One region of the Kitasatospora sp. NPDC034533 genome, then DNA from elsewhere that is predicted to be linked to it. Evidence: predicted binding sites of a transcription regulator. Region 1 holds the regulator's gene; the other holds the start of a gene.

Region 1 (6,924 bases):
GCCCCGGCCGGTGCGGTCGGGGGCGACGGAGTCCAGCCAGTGCGCGGCCGGCACCGGGCGGGGGCGGCGCCCGGCCCGCGGACCGGCGAGCCGGACGTCCAGCCGGCGCGGCTCGGCGCCCGCCAGGTCGTCCAGCAGCCAGAGGTCGCCGGCCCGGTGGAAGACCACCCGGGTGCCGTCGGTGGCGGCGCCCCGGGCGTAGAAGCCGTCCGGGTCGGCGGTGTGGCGGCGCAGGTCGCTGCCGTCCGGGAGGCTGGACCACAGGTCGCCGACGCCTTCGTGGTCGGACAGGAAGGCGATCCTGCCGCCCTGCCCGTCCTTCCCGGCCACCCACATCGGCGAGTCCAGCTGACCGTCCAACTCCGCGTGCACACGGGCGAATTCGTCCCGGCCGAGCCACAGCTTGCCGGCCCGCCCGCCGCGGTAGCGCTTCCACCAGGCCGGGTCGAGGCCGGTGACGCTGCCCAGCAGCACCCGGTCCCCGCCCGGTTCGAAGGCGATCGCGCCGACCGGCCCGTACGGCAGCCGCCGCGGTTCGCCGCCGTCCAGCGGCACGGCGTGCGCCCAGGTGCGGCGCGCACTGGCCTCACCGGCGGCGGTGGCCGCGATCGGACGGCCGCCGGCGGTCCAGCCGAGCACCCGGGTCTGGTGGCTGCCCCAGTGGGTGAGCCGGCGCGACGGGCCGCCGTCCACCGGCACCACGTGCACCTCGGGGGCGCCGTCCCGGGTGGAGGTGAAGGCCAGGTGCCGGCCGTCCGGGGAGAACCGCGGGTGGTGGACCGGCAGGTGGTCGGCCGTCAGCCGCCAGGCGCGGCCGCCGTCCAGCGGGGCGAGCCAGAGGTCGTCCTCGGCGACGAAGGCGACCAGGTCGCCGTGCAGGTGGGGATGGCGCGGGTAGGCTCCCGCGGAGCCGGCCGGGGAGGGGTTCAGGGAGTCCGTCACCCGGTCAGCCTAAGCAGGTGCGCGTACGATCCGCTCCGGTTTTCGCGGACTCCCGGCACCGCCCGCGGGCGGCTGTGACGACTGGTGCGGGCGGGGCCGCCGAGCCGTCACGACCAGCGGCCGGTGCGCCCCAGCAGCAGCGCGCCGGCGGCCACCCCGGCGGTCGAGGTGCGCAGCACCGAGGGGCCCAGCCGGTACGGCTTCGCCCCCGCCCCGGCGAAGGCGGCCAGCTCCTCCGGGGAGACCCCGCCCTCCGGGCCGACCACCAGGACGATGTCCCCGGACGCGGGCAGCGCGGCGTGCGCCAGCGGCTCGGCGCCCTCCTCGTGCAGCACGGCGGCGAACGCGGCCCGCTCCAGGAGGGGCGCCAGCTGCCGGGTGGTCACCGGTTCGCGCACCTCGGGGAAGCGCACCCGGCGCGACTGCTTGCCCGCCTCCCGGGCGGTGGCCCGCCACTTGGCGAGCGCCTTGGCGCCGCGCTCGCCCTTCCACTGGGTGATGCAGCGCGAGGCGGCCCACGGCACGACCACGTCCACGCCGACCTCGGTCATGGTCTCCACGGCCAGCTCGCCGCGGTCGCCCTTGGGCAGCGCCTGGACGACGACGATCCGCGGCGCGGGCTGCGGCTCGCGGCGCACGGCGGTGACCGTCACGTCGATCGCGTCCTTGCCGAGCACCTCGGCGACCGTGCCGTCCACCCCGAGGCCCAGCCCGTCGGCGAGGGTCACCGCCTCGCCCGGCTCCAGCCGCTTCACCGCGGCCGCGTGCCGCCCCTCGGGGCCGTCCAGGCGCACCACGGCCCCGGGCGCGGCGGTGGCGATCCGCTCGGTCTCGACGACGAAGACGGGCGCGGTCATGACGGGTACCTCCGGGAGTGGGACGAGAACGCGCGGGAGGTGCCGGCGGCCGGGCCGCCGGCACCTCCTCACGGACGGCTACCGGCCGTTGAAGGCGTCCTTCAGACGCGAGAACAGGCCCTGCTGGCCCGGCGCGAACTGGCCGGACGGCCGCTCCTCGCCGCGCAGCACCGCGAGGCGGCGCAGCAGCTCCTCCTGCTCGGCGTCGAGCTTGCTGGGCGTCTTCACCTCGACGTGCACTATCAGGTCGCCCCGTCCGCCGCCGCGCAGGTGGGTGATGCCCCGGCCGTGCAGCGGGATCGACTGGCCGGACTGGGTGCCGGGCCGGATGTCGACCTCCTCCAGGCCGTCCAGGGTCTGGAGCGGCACCTGGGTGCCGAGCGCGGCCGCCGTCATCGGGATGGTGACGGTGCAGTGCAGGTCGTCCCCGCGCCGCTGGAAGATGGTGTGGGTGGTCTCGGCGATCTCGACGTACAGGTCGCCGGCCGGGCCGCCGCCGGGGCCGACCTCGCCCTCGCCGGCCAGCTGGATCCGGGTGCCGTTGTCGACACCGGCCGGGATCTTGACGGTGAGGGTGCGGCGGGCGCGCACCCGGCCGTCGCCGGCGCACTCCGGGCACGGGGTGGGCACCACGGTGCCGAAGCCCTGGCACTGCGGGCAGGGGCGGGAGGTCATGACCTGGCCCAGGAAGGACCGGGTGACCTGGGAGACCTCGCCCTTGCCGCGGCACATGTCGCAGGTCTGCGCGGAGGTGCCGGGGGCCGCGCCCTCGCCGCTACACGTGGTGCAGGTGACGGCGGTGTCGACCTGGAGCTCCTTGGTGGTGCCGAAGGCGGCCTCCTCCAGGGTGATCTCCAGCCGGATCATGGCGTCCTGCCCGCGGCGGGTGCGCGAGCGCGGGCCGCGCTGGCCGGCCGCGGCGCCGAAGAAGGCGTCCATGATGTCGGAGAAGCCGAAGCCCGCCGCGCCGGCGCCGAAGCCGCCCGCGCCACCGCCGCCGCCCGGGGACAGCGGGTCCCCGCCGAGGTCGTAGACCTGGCGCTTCTGCGGGTCGGAGAGCACCTCGTAGGCGGCGTTGATCTCCTTGAACCGCTCCTGCGTCTTCGGGTCCGGGTTGACGTCCGGGTGCAGTTCGCGTGCCAGGCGCCGGAACGCCTTCTTGATCTCGTCCTGCCCCGCATCCCGTCGGACGCCGAGTACCGCGTAGTAGTCCGTGGCCACCAAATGCTCCGCTTGTTCCGCCTGTAGTAGTGCTGCGACTGGTAGCCGCCGTCAGGTCCGACGGCGGCCGTTTGCTAGGACTCGGCCAGGATCTGGCCCACGTACCGCGCCACCGCCCGCACCGCCCCCATTGTGCCCGGGTAGTCCATCCGGGTCGGACCGATCACACCCAGCTTGGCCACGCTCTCGTCGCCCGAACCGTAGCCGACGGAAACGACCGAGGTGGAATTCAGCCCCTCGTAGGCGTTCTCCCGGCCGATCCGGACCGTCATCGCGGCGTCCCCGGTCTCACCCAGGAGGCGGAGCAGGATGACCTGCTCCTCCAGGGCCTCCAGCACCGGCTGGATGGTGAGCGGGAAGTCGTGTCCGAAGCGGGTCAGGTTGGCCGTGCCGGCCAGCATGATCCGCTCCTCGTTCTGTTCGGCGAGCGTCTCGAACAGGGTCGCCAGGACCGTGGTGACGGTCGGCCGGTCGGCCTGTTCGAACAGCGCCGGCAGTTCCTCCAGCAGCCCCGGGACCTCCGGGAGGCGCCGGCCGGCGGCCCTCGTGTTGATCCGGGCCCGCAGGTCCGACAGGAGCGTCTCGCCGACGGTGCCCGGGCAGTCGACCATCCGCTGCTCGACCCGGCCGGTGTTGGTGATCAGCACCAGCATCACCTTGGCCGGGGCCAGCGCCACCAGCTCGATGTGCCGGACGGTGGAGCGCGACAGCGAGGGGTACTGCACCACCGCGACCTGCCGGGTCAGCTGGGCGAGCAGCCGCACCGTGCGGGCCACCACGTCGTCCAGGTCGACCGCGCCGTCCAGGAAGTGCCGGATGGCCCGGCGCTCGGGGGCGCTCATCGGCTTGATCTCGGCGAGCTTGTCGACGAAGAGGCGGTACCCCTTGTCGGTCGGGATGCGGCCCGCGCTGGTGTGCGGCTGGTGGATGTAGCCCTCCTCCTCCAGCGCCGCCATGTCGTTGCGGACGGTCGCCGGGGAGACTCCGAGGTTGTGCCGCTCCACCAGGGCCTTGGAACCGACCGGCTCCTCGGTGCCCACGTAGTCCTGCACGATCGCACGGAGCACGGCGAGCTTGCGTTCGTCCAGCTGGCGGACCTCACCGGCCATGGGGCACGCACCTCCGTCTTCGCACGTTGTCCGTCTGTGTCCCTTGCTGCGGACCGCTCCCGGCGGCCCCGGCCTTGGCACTCTGAACACGCGAGTGCCAGAACCGTACCTGCCAGTGTAAGGCCCGGGTCCTACGGCAGGAACGGCCCGACCGGGGTGATCCTCCCCGCAGTTCCGTACCCGTCCGCCGCGGCCCGGCGGGTCGATCCTCCTGGCGCGGGGGTGGTGCCGGGAGGCCGTCCGGGTGGCAGCATCGAAAGCGACGGCGAACGGAGGAGCAAGCGATGTCGAGCTCGGGCCAGCACTCCCGATTCGCGCCCGACCGCGGCCTGACCGGCCGCATGGTCGTGACGATGTTCGTGATCGGGCTGCTGTACGTGGGTTTCACCGGCCTGCTGATCGTGCTGCTGCGCGGCGCCTGGCCGCTGATCGTGCTGATCTCGGGCGGGCTGTTCGTGGCCCAGTTCTGGTTCAGCGACAAGATCACCGAGCGGGCGATGGGCGCCCACCAGGTGTCCCCGGAGCAGTTCCCCCAGCTGCACGGAACCGTCGACCGGCTCTGCGCGCTGGCCGACATGCCCAAACCGCGGGTGGCGGTCGCCGACAACGACATGCCGAACGCCTTCGCCACCGGCCGCAACCCGCAGAACGCGGTGGTCTGCGTGACCACCGGGCTGCTGCGCCGGCTGGAGCCGGAGGAACTGGAGGGCGTCCTCGCCCACGAGCTGTCGCACGTCGCCCACCGGGACGTCGCGGTGATGACGATCGCCGGCTTCCTCGGCGTCCTCGCCGGGGCGATGACCCGGATCGCCGTGTACGGCGGGTTCATGGGCGGCGGGCGCAACAACAACGACCAGAACGCGGCCGTCCTGGCGCTGATCGTCCCGCTGGTGTCGATGCTCGTGTACGCGATCAGCTTCCTGCTCACCCGGCTGCTGTCCCGCTACCGCGAGCTGGCCGCGGACCGGGCCGCCGCCCAGCTCACCGGGCGGCCCAGCTCGCTGGCCTCGGCGCTCACCAAGGTGACCGGGCAGATCGCGGCCATCCCCAGCAAGGACCTGCGCCAGGCGCAGCCGTACAACGCCTTCTACTTCGCCCCCGCGCTGAGCGCCCGGGAGACCGCCTCGCAGCTGTTCTCCACCCATCCGACGCTGGAGAAGCGGCTGGAGCAGCTGGCCCGGATCTCCGAGCAGCTCGGCCGCTGAGCACCTCACCGAAAGGACCGCCGTGGGATTCCTGGACGCCCTGTTCGGCCGCAGCAAGCCCGTCAAGCCCGACCTGGACCAGCTGTTCGGCGTGCCGTCCGCCGCGCTCACCCTGGAGGCCGGGGCCGGGTTCACCCCCACCGGGCTCGGCTCGGTCTGCTTCGCGGCCGTCGAGGGCGCGGCCTTCGTCCAGGTCGAGCAGCAGGTCCGGGCGCTGCTGGACGCCGACACCGAGCGCGGCGGCGTCCCGGTGGAGGCCTCCAAGGACGGCTACGGCTACTCCTGGCTGCTCGCGCGGCACTCGCCCGAGGAGCTGCCGGAGCTGGTGAACGACCTGCACGCGGTCAACAGCGAGCTGGAGGCGAACGGCTTCGGGCCGCAGCTGCTCTGCTCGCTGGTGGGCTTCCGCGACGCCCAGGGGCAGTCGCTGGCGCTGGTGTACCTCTACAAGCGGGGCACGTTCTACCCCTTCGCCCCGATGCCGGGCGGCGGGGAGCGGCGCAACAGTCCGCTGGAGCTCCAGGTCAACGCGATGCTGGGGAACGACCTGCGGCTGGAGAAGGACCTGAGCCGCTGGTTCCCGGTCTGGGGCGCGCCGGGCCTGTGAGGCGGCGCCGGCCCGCCCCGGCGGTCCGCTACGACAGCGCGCTGACGACCAGTCCGAACAGGAACCGGACCGCCAGGACGGACCCGAGCAGCAGGAACCCGCACACGAGCAGCAGCCCGGCCAGCAGGGCCCCGTCGACGAACCGGTCCCAGGCGGTTCGCGGGCCCCTCTCCCAGGGGTCGTCGCAGCCGCCCCGGTAGGGCACCGGGGCGGGCAGCGGCTCCGCGAGGCCCTGGCGCAGGTGCTCCTCGGAGCAGTACGTCCGGTGGAGCAGTTCGGCGGAGCGGCGGTCGATCTCCAGGGACAGCCAGCCCTCGGGCAGCTCCGGGCTCCCGTCCGCGTCCGCCGTCCTGGGCTCCGTCCGGCCGCAGACCTCGCACCGCTCCAGGTGCCCGTCGCCGTCGCCGTCCCCGTCCTCGCCCTTGTCGCCGCCGCCGACGCCGTCGCCGTCGGCGGCCGCGGCCGGTGCGGCGGGCTCCGCGCCCCTGGCGTTCACCCACTCCGTCACGCCGAAGAGGACGAAGGCGGCCCCGAGGACGACCACCGCGGCGGCGGCGTACTGCGGCCGGCTGTCCTTCACCAGGCCGAAGGCCGCCCCGGAGAGCGCGAGGAGGACGAAGGTCCCGGCCCGGACGGCGCGGGAGCGGAAGACGTGCATGCGGTGATCATGCCAGCGTCCGGTCCCTATGATCACCCGTATGCGCAGCCACCAGTACGGACCGGACCTGACCCCGCCGTGGAAGAAGCAGCAGCCCGCACCCGAGGTGCCCGCCGAGCGGGACCTGGTGGTCGAGGAGGCGGTGACCGGCTTCTGCGGGGCGGTGGTGCGCTTCGAGAAGACCGCCGAGGGGTTCACCGTCACCCTGGAGGACCGGTTCGGCAAGCACCGGGTGTTCCCGATGGTGCCGCGCGGCTTCCTGCTGGAGGGCAGGGTGGTCACGCTCGTCCGCCCGGCCGGCCCGGCCCCCTCCCGGGCTCCCGGG
Region 2 (6,924 bases), on a different contig from region 1:
GAACGAGATCGGAGCGGTCGGCCACCCAGCGGCGGAGGACCTCCTCCCCGTTCGTCGCGGTGGTGACCCGGTCCACACCGGGTACGGTCGCGACCGCGCGGCGAAGCGCCTCGCGGGCGAGCGGGGAATCGTCGCAAACGAGAACGGAAGTCATGACCGTCGTCCTCCGCAGCTGATCCGCGTCACGTTGAGCCTCCTGGCTGGTACGAACCTCTCCGACACGGCCGATCGGCGACAGACTCCGTCCTGATCGCCCCAACTTGCCCGCGATCGTTCCCGACGTCCGGCGCCCGCTAACCGCCTCCGCACTTCCAACGACCGTCACTCGAATGAGTTACGGCCTTCGGGGCCATCTCCACCACTGTACGTGGCCAACCCATTACCGATCAGCCGCATCGCGGTGCACACGCCGCACTTTTGCGCAGCTCGCGCGCGGTCGGCGTACGACCCGCACACCGATCCGGCGCCGCGCGCGCCCCTCGGCCACCCGATTGCCACACCCGCGCCCGCCCGGAGCCCGCGCCCACTATGCCCTTTTTTATCGCTTTCGTATGGTCATTGACTGTTGTGCCAGTGTGTGGGTGACTTGTCCATGGAGTTGCCTTAAGTCATATTTCCAGGTGTCCACACCAGTGCATCGAAGCCCCGCCGCTCCGCTCGGCAGCAGTTCCCGCCGAACGCCCGGCCCACGGCCGACAGCCTCTGAAGGGAATGAGCCATGGCAGATTTCTCCCGCCTCCCCGGCCCCAACGCGGACCTCTGGGACTGGCAGCTCTCCGCGGCCTGCCGGGGTGTGGACAGCTCGCTCTTCTTCCACCCCGAGGGCGAGCGCGGGGCCGCGCGCAGTTCGCGCGAGGCCAGCGCCAAGGAGGTGTGCATGCGCTGCCCGGTGATCGCCGAGTGCGCGGCGCACGCGCTGGCGGTCAGGGAGCCGTACGGCGTCTGGGGCGGGATGACCGAGGACGAGCGCGAGGAGATGCTGGGGCGCTCGCGGCACCGGCTGGTCGAGGTCCCGCTGACCCCGCCGGCGGTCGCCCGGCACTAGCCCCCGCCTTCATGAGCGCGGTGAAGAAACGTTCCTTCGCTGTGATTCAGCCTGATAGCAGTCCACTCGGCCCGCCCCCGCTCACCGTCAGTACCGGGCCACCGCGGCCCCGTCACCCACCGTCAGCGATCCCCGGCCGAGCCCGCCAGCCGCTCCAGCATCAGCGCGACGGCCGGCACCTCCGCCAGGTCCGGGAGGGTCAGCGCGACCACCTGGCGCACCGCGGGCGCCCCGGAGGCCGTCCGCACCGGCACCGTCGACACGCCGTCAGGGCGCACCGACTCCAGCGCGAGCCGCGGCAGCACCGCCACCCCGAGCCCGGCCGCCACCAGGCCGACCACCGCCGGGTAGTCGTCCGTCGCGAAGTCGATCCGCGGCTCGAAGCCCGCCCCGGCGCAGAGCTCCACCAGGTGCCCCCGGCACTGCGGGCAGCCCGCGATCCACTGCTCCTGCGCCAGCTCGGCCAGCTCCACCGCCCCGCCCTTCCCGGCCAGCGGGTGGGCGGCGGGCAGCAGGCCCACCATCGGGTCGTCCAGCAGCGGGGTGACCACCAGGTCGGACCAGTCGGTCCCGGCGGTCAGCTGCTGCGCCTCCAGGTTGGCCTCGGCCCGGGCCTCGCGCGGAGTGCCGTGGCCGGGTGCCGGGAGCGCGACCGCCCCGTCGGACTGCGGGTAGCGGAAGGCCAGCGCGATCTCGCACTCGCCGCCGCGCAGCATCGCCAGCGACTCCGGCGGCTCCGCCTCGACCAGCGACACGCGCACCCCCGGATGGCTGTCCCGCAGGCGGGCGACCGCGGGCGGCACCAGGGTGGAACTCGCGGTCGGGAAGGACACCAGCCGCACCCGCCCGGCCCGCAGCCCGGCGATCGCCGCCACCTCCTCCTCGGCGGCGGAGAGCCCGGCCAGGATTCCGGTGGCATGCTTGAGCAGGACCCGCCCGGCCTCGCTGAGCTGCATCCCGCGGCCCGAGCGGACCACCAGCGGCGTGTCCACGGACTTCTCCAGGGCCTTCATCTGCTGGCTGATGGCGGGCTGCGTACACCCCAGCTCACGGGCGGCGGCGGAGAAGGAGCCGGTGCGGGCGACGGCACGCAGAACGCGCAGGTGGCGGGCCTCGATCATGCCTCAGTTATAAGGCAATCTTTGGATTCTGCAAAATTCTCCTGATAGTTGAAGGCTCAAGATCACCAACGCCGGAGGCCCGGCCCGCCTCCCCGAGGGAGCGGACCGGGCCTCCGGTCAGGCGTCGGAGCCTCAGTGCGAGTGGCCGTGACCGCCGTGCGAGTGACCGGCCTCGGCCTCCTCCTCCTTCTTCTCCACCACGAGGGTCTCGGTGGTGAGGAGCAGGGAGGCGATCGAGGCGGCGTTCTCCAGGGCGGAGCGGGTGACCTTGACCGGGTCGATGACGCCGGCCTTCACCAGGTCGCCGTACTCGCCGGTGGCGGCGTTGTAGCCCTGGCCGACCTCCAGCTCGGAGACCTTGGAGGTGATGACGTAGCCCTCCAGGCCGGCGTTCTGGGCGATCCAGCGCAGCGGCTCGTGCAGCGCCTTGCGGACCACGGCGACACCGGTGGCCTCGTCGCCCGACAGGCCCAGGCCGTCGTTCAGCACCTTGGCGGCGTGGACCAGGGAGGCGCCACCACCGGCGACGATGCCCTCCTCGACCGCGGCGCGGGTCGCCGAGATGGCGTCCTCCAGGCGGTGCTTGCGCTCCTTGAGCTCCACCTCGGTGGCGGCGCCGACCTTGATGACGCAGACGCCGCCGGCCAGCTTGGCCAGGCGCTCCTGGAGCTTCTCGCGGTCCCAGTCGGAGTCGGTCGCGGCGATCTCGCCCTTGATCTGGGCGACGCGGCCGGCCACGGCCTCGGCGTCACCGGCGCCGTCGACGACGGTGGTCGCGTCCTTGGTGATGGTCACGCGGCGGGCGGTGCCCAGCACGTCCAGGCCGACCTGGTCGAGCTTGAGGCCGACCTCCTCGGAGATGACCTGGCCACCGGTCAGGACGGCCAGGTCGCCGAGGATCGCCTTGCGGCGGTCGCCGAAGCCCGGGGCCTTGACGGCGACGGCGTTGAAGGTGCCGCGGATCTTGTTCACGACCAGGGTCGACAGCGCCTCGCCGTCGACGTCCTCGGCGATGATCAGCAGCGGCTTCGAGGAACCGCCCTGGAGGATCTTCTCCAGCAGCGGCAGCAGCTCCTGGATGGAGGAGATCTTGCCCTGGTTGATCAGGATGTACGGGTCCTCCAGGACCGCCTCCTGCCGCTCCGCGTCGGTGACGAAGTACGGCGACAGGTAGCCCTTGTCGAACTGCATGCCCTCGGTGAAGTCCAGCTCCACGCCGAAGGTGTTCGACTCCTCGACGGTGATGACGCCGTCCTTGCCGACCTTGTCGATCGCCTCGGCGATCAGCTCGCCGACCTGGGTGTCCTGCGCGGAGAGGGACGCGACGGCGGCGACGTCGTCCTTGCCCTCGATCTCGCGGGCGGCGGAGAGCAGGTGCTCGGAGACGGCGGCGACGGCCTTGTCGATGCCCTTCTTCAGGGCGGCCGGGCCGGCACCGGCGGCGACGTTGCGCAGACCCTCGTTGACCAGGGCCTGGGCCAGCACGGTGGCGGTGGTGGTGCCGTCACCGGCGACGTCGTTGGTCTTGGTGGCGACCTCCTTGACGAGCTGCGCGCCAAGGTTCTCGTACGGGTCGTCCAGCTCGACCTCGCGGGCGATGGTGACACCGTCGTTGGTGATGGTCGGAGCGCCGAACTTCTTGTCGATGACGACGTTGCGGCCCTTGGGGCCGATGGTCACCTTGACGGTGTCGGCCAGCTTGTTGACACCGCGCTCCAGCGAGCGGCGGGCGTCCTCGTCGAACTGCAGGATCTTCGCCATGTTCCCTATTCCCTCGGGGCTGCGACCGGGCCACCGGCCGCCGGACTACGTGAACCAACAACCACGCCCCGGGCCCCTGTCACATGGGACACGGATCCGGGGCGGGTCGGAACGTCTTACTTCTCGATGATCGCGAGGACGTCGCGGGCCGAGAGCACCAGGTACTCCTCGCCCTGGTACTTCACCTCGGTGCCGCCGTACTTCGAGTACAGGACGATGTCACCGACGGCGACGTCGAGCGGCAGACGCTGGCCGTCCTCGAAGCGGCCCGGGCCGACGGCCAGGACGACGCCCTCCTGGGGCTTCTCCTTGGCGGTGTCCGGGATAACCAGGCCGGAGGCCGTGGTGGTCTCGGCGTCGAGCGGCTGGACCACGATGCGGTCCTCGAGCGGCTTGATGGCAACCTTGCTGCTGGTGGTCACGTCCGAGCTCCCCTTCGGAGATTACGGGGTTTTCTAACGGGTAGGGGCGATCCTGCGGGTCTGCCGTCGCGGGGGTCAGACACACGTCGTCGCGTTAGCACTCTCCAGGTGGTGAGTGCCAAGGACGACCATAGGGCCGTGTTAGCACTCAGTCAACCAGAGTGCCAACGGCGCGTCCTGGGGGCCCCGGACGAGGGATGAGTAGCCGTACTCATGTGCGACGGCTCCGGCACCGAACAGACTCCTGCCATGACTCCGATCCCGGCCCGCGTCGGCCCCTCCCGGCTCAAGGACGCCTCGCTCGCCCTGCCGACCCTGCTCCTGCTGGGCGCGGCGCTCCCCGTCGCCGCCTTCTACCTCGTCTGCCTCATCGGCATCGCGGCCGGCTTCGACGGCGGCGACGACGGGGACGGCAGCGCCTGGGCCACCCTGGGCGTCGCGTTCATGGCCGCCCCGGTGATCGCCCTCGCGGCGAGCGTCGTGACGGCCGTCCGCAGCGTCCGGTCCGGCTACCGGCTCCTCCCGGCCGCCGCCGCGATCGCTCCGTTCCTCCTGCCCGCACTGCTCTCGTCCGGCGCCTTCCGGTGAACGGCCGGACGGTGCGCTCGCGAGCCCGCCGACCGGCGAGAATGACCCCGTGGACACCGAGAACCTCCAGCCCCTGCTGACGCCCGAGGGCCAGGCCCTGCTCGCCGAGTTGCGCGAGTTCACCCCCGAGGAGGAGCTGGCGCTGGCGACCAGGCTGCGGCGGGAGCACCCCGCGGAGCTGGTGTCGGCGGCGTTCGGGCAGGCGCGGCTGCGGCAGCGCGCGCGGGCGAAGTTCGGGGCCGACGCCGACCTGATGTACTTCACGCCCAACGGCGTCGAGCAGTCCACCCGGCGCGGCGTGGCCGAGTGGCGGGCGCGGCGCTTCGCCGCCCTGGGCGTACGGCGGCTGGCGGACCTCTGCTGCGGCATCGGCGGGGACGCGCTGGCGCTGGCCCGGGCGGGCATCGAGGTGCTGGCCGTCGACAGGGACCCGGCGGCCTGTGCCGCCACCGCGGCGAACGCCGCCGCGCTGGGCCTGGCCGAGCTGGTCGAGGTGCGCTGCGCGGACGTCGCCGAGGTGGACGTCACCGGCTACGACGCGGTGTTCACCGACCCGGCCCGGCGCACCTCGCGCGGCCGGGTGTTCGACCCCGAGGCGTACGCCCCGCCGCTCTCCTGGGCGATCGAGGCCGGCCGGCGGACCCCGGTCGGCGCGCTGAAGGTCGCCCCGGGCATCCCCCACGAGGCCGTCCCCGAGGACGCCGAGGCCGAGTGGGTCTCCGACCACGGCGACGTCAAGGAGGCGGTGCTCTGGTTCGGCACCCGGGCCGCGAGCCCGCACCGCGCCACCCTGCTGCCGCAGGGCGCCAGCCTGACCGGCGGCGACCTGCCCGACCCGCCGGCCGGCCCGGTCGGGCGCTACCTGTACGAGCCGGACGGCGCGGTGATCCGGGCCCACCTGGTGGCCGAGGTGGCCGAGCAGGTGGGCGGGCGGCTGATCGACCCGAAGATCGCCTACCTGACCGCAGACGAGCTGGTCGCCACCCCGTACGCGCACGCCTTCGAGCTCACCGACGTGCTGCCGTTCAACATCAAGAAGCTGAAGGCGCTGCTGCGCGAGCGGGCGGTCGGCACGGTGGTGATCAAGAAGCGCGGGATGGCGATCACCCCGGAGGAGCTGCGCCGCCAGCTCAAGCCGTCCGGGCCGAACACCGTCACGGTGATCCTCAGCCGCACCGACCGCGGCCCGCTGATGATGCTGGGGCAGCCGGTCTGAGTCAGGAGGCGGGCGCCTGGATGTAGTCCTCCAGGCGGGCCACCGAGAAGCCCTGCTCCTGGATCCGGGCCAGCAGGTCGCCGAACATCTGGGTCATCGTGGCGCCCTTGAGCTCCTGGGGGCCGCGGAAGTGCGCCAGGATGATGTCGCCGGGCTTCAGCTTCTTGTCCGCCGCCTGGTACTGCATGTCGTGGATCTGCATCGACTCGCGCCACAGCACGATCGCGCGCGGACCGCACTGCTGCACCGAGGTGTTGAGCGTCGAGGTGTTGGCGCCGTCGCCGAACGGCGGGCGGAACAGCAGCGGGGCGGTGCCGTACTGCTGGGTGAGCGCGGACTGGGCGTCGCAGATCTCGGACTTCTGCTTCTCGGCCGGGATCTTGCTCATCACCGGGTGGTCCACGGTGTGGTTCTGGACGTGGTTGCCCAGTGCCTGGAGCGGCTTGAAGTAGGCGTAGTCGTTCTTGACTATGTCCCGGGTCAGGAACATCGAGATCGGCACCTTGAGGTCGGTCAGCATCTCGACGAACTTGGGGTCCTTCTCGGCCCCGTCGTCGATGGTGATGAAGACGACCTTGTCGCTCGTCTTCACGTCGCTGAACACCGGTACGGGGCCGGTCCGTTCGAGCTTGACGGGCTTGTCGGCGGGCGGCGCCGGGGCGGGGGCGAGCGGGGTGAGGTTCCACTTGGCCCAGGCCGCCGCGTCCGCGCCCGCCGGCGCCGCGGTGGTCGGGGCGGCGGTGGCCGGCGCCGCGGTGGTGGGCCGGGGCG

The links. Region 1 encodes HrcA, which represses chaperone genes, less so after heat shock. Its sites were predicted from a motif close to TTNGCACTCNGNNNNNCNGAGTGCNAA; they were not measured.
Region 2: the regulator HrcA is predicted to act here: its motif matches at 4,491-4,517, upstream of groES (co-chaperone GroES).

Annotation. Positions count from the first base shown of each region.
Region 1 is NZ_JBVITE010000023.1:46,201-53,124, reverse strand. Features, by position in the region: gene ACZ55U_RS18375 (S41 family peptidase) at 1-942, opposite strand, end outside; gene ACZ55U_RS18370 (16S rRNA (uracil(1498)-N(3))-methyltransferase) at 1,050-1,799, opposite strand; gene dnaJ (molecular chaperone DnaJ) at 1,878-3,020, opposite strand; gene hrcA (heat-inducible transcriptional repressor HrcA) at 3,095-4,129, opposite strand; gene htpX (zinc metalloprotease HtpX) at 4,414-5,334, shown strand; gene pspAB (PspA-associated protein PspAB) at 5,357-5,941, shown strand; gene ACZ55U_RS18345 (hypothetical protein) at 5,970-6,599, opposite strand; gene ACZ55U_RS18340 (DUF3097 domain-containing protein) at 6,640-6,924, shown strand, end outside.
Region 2 is NZ_JBVITE010000001.1:154,677-161,600, reverse strand. Features, by position in the region: gene ACZ55U_RS00860 (response regulator transcription factor) at 1-154, opposite strand, end outside; gene ACZ55U_RS00855 (WhiB family transcriptional regulator) at 719-1,045, shown strand; gene ACZ55U_RS00850 (LysR family transcriptional regulator) at 1,168-2,166, opposite strand; gene groL (chaperonin GroEL) at 2,299-3,927, opposite strand; gene groES (co-chaperone GroES) at 4,044-4,349, opposite strand; gene ACZ55U_RS00835 (hypothetical protein) at 4,599-4,937, shown strand; gene ACZ55U_RS00830 (THUMP-like domain-containing protein) at 4,987-6,153, shown strand; gene ACZ55U_RS00825 (polysaccharide deacetylase family protein) at 6,155-6,924, opposite strand, start outside.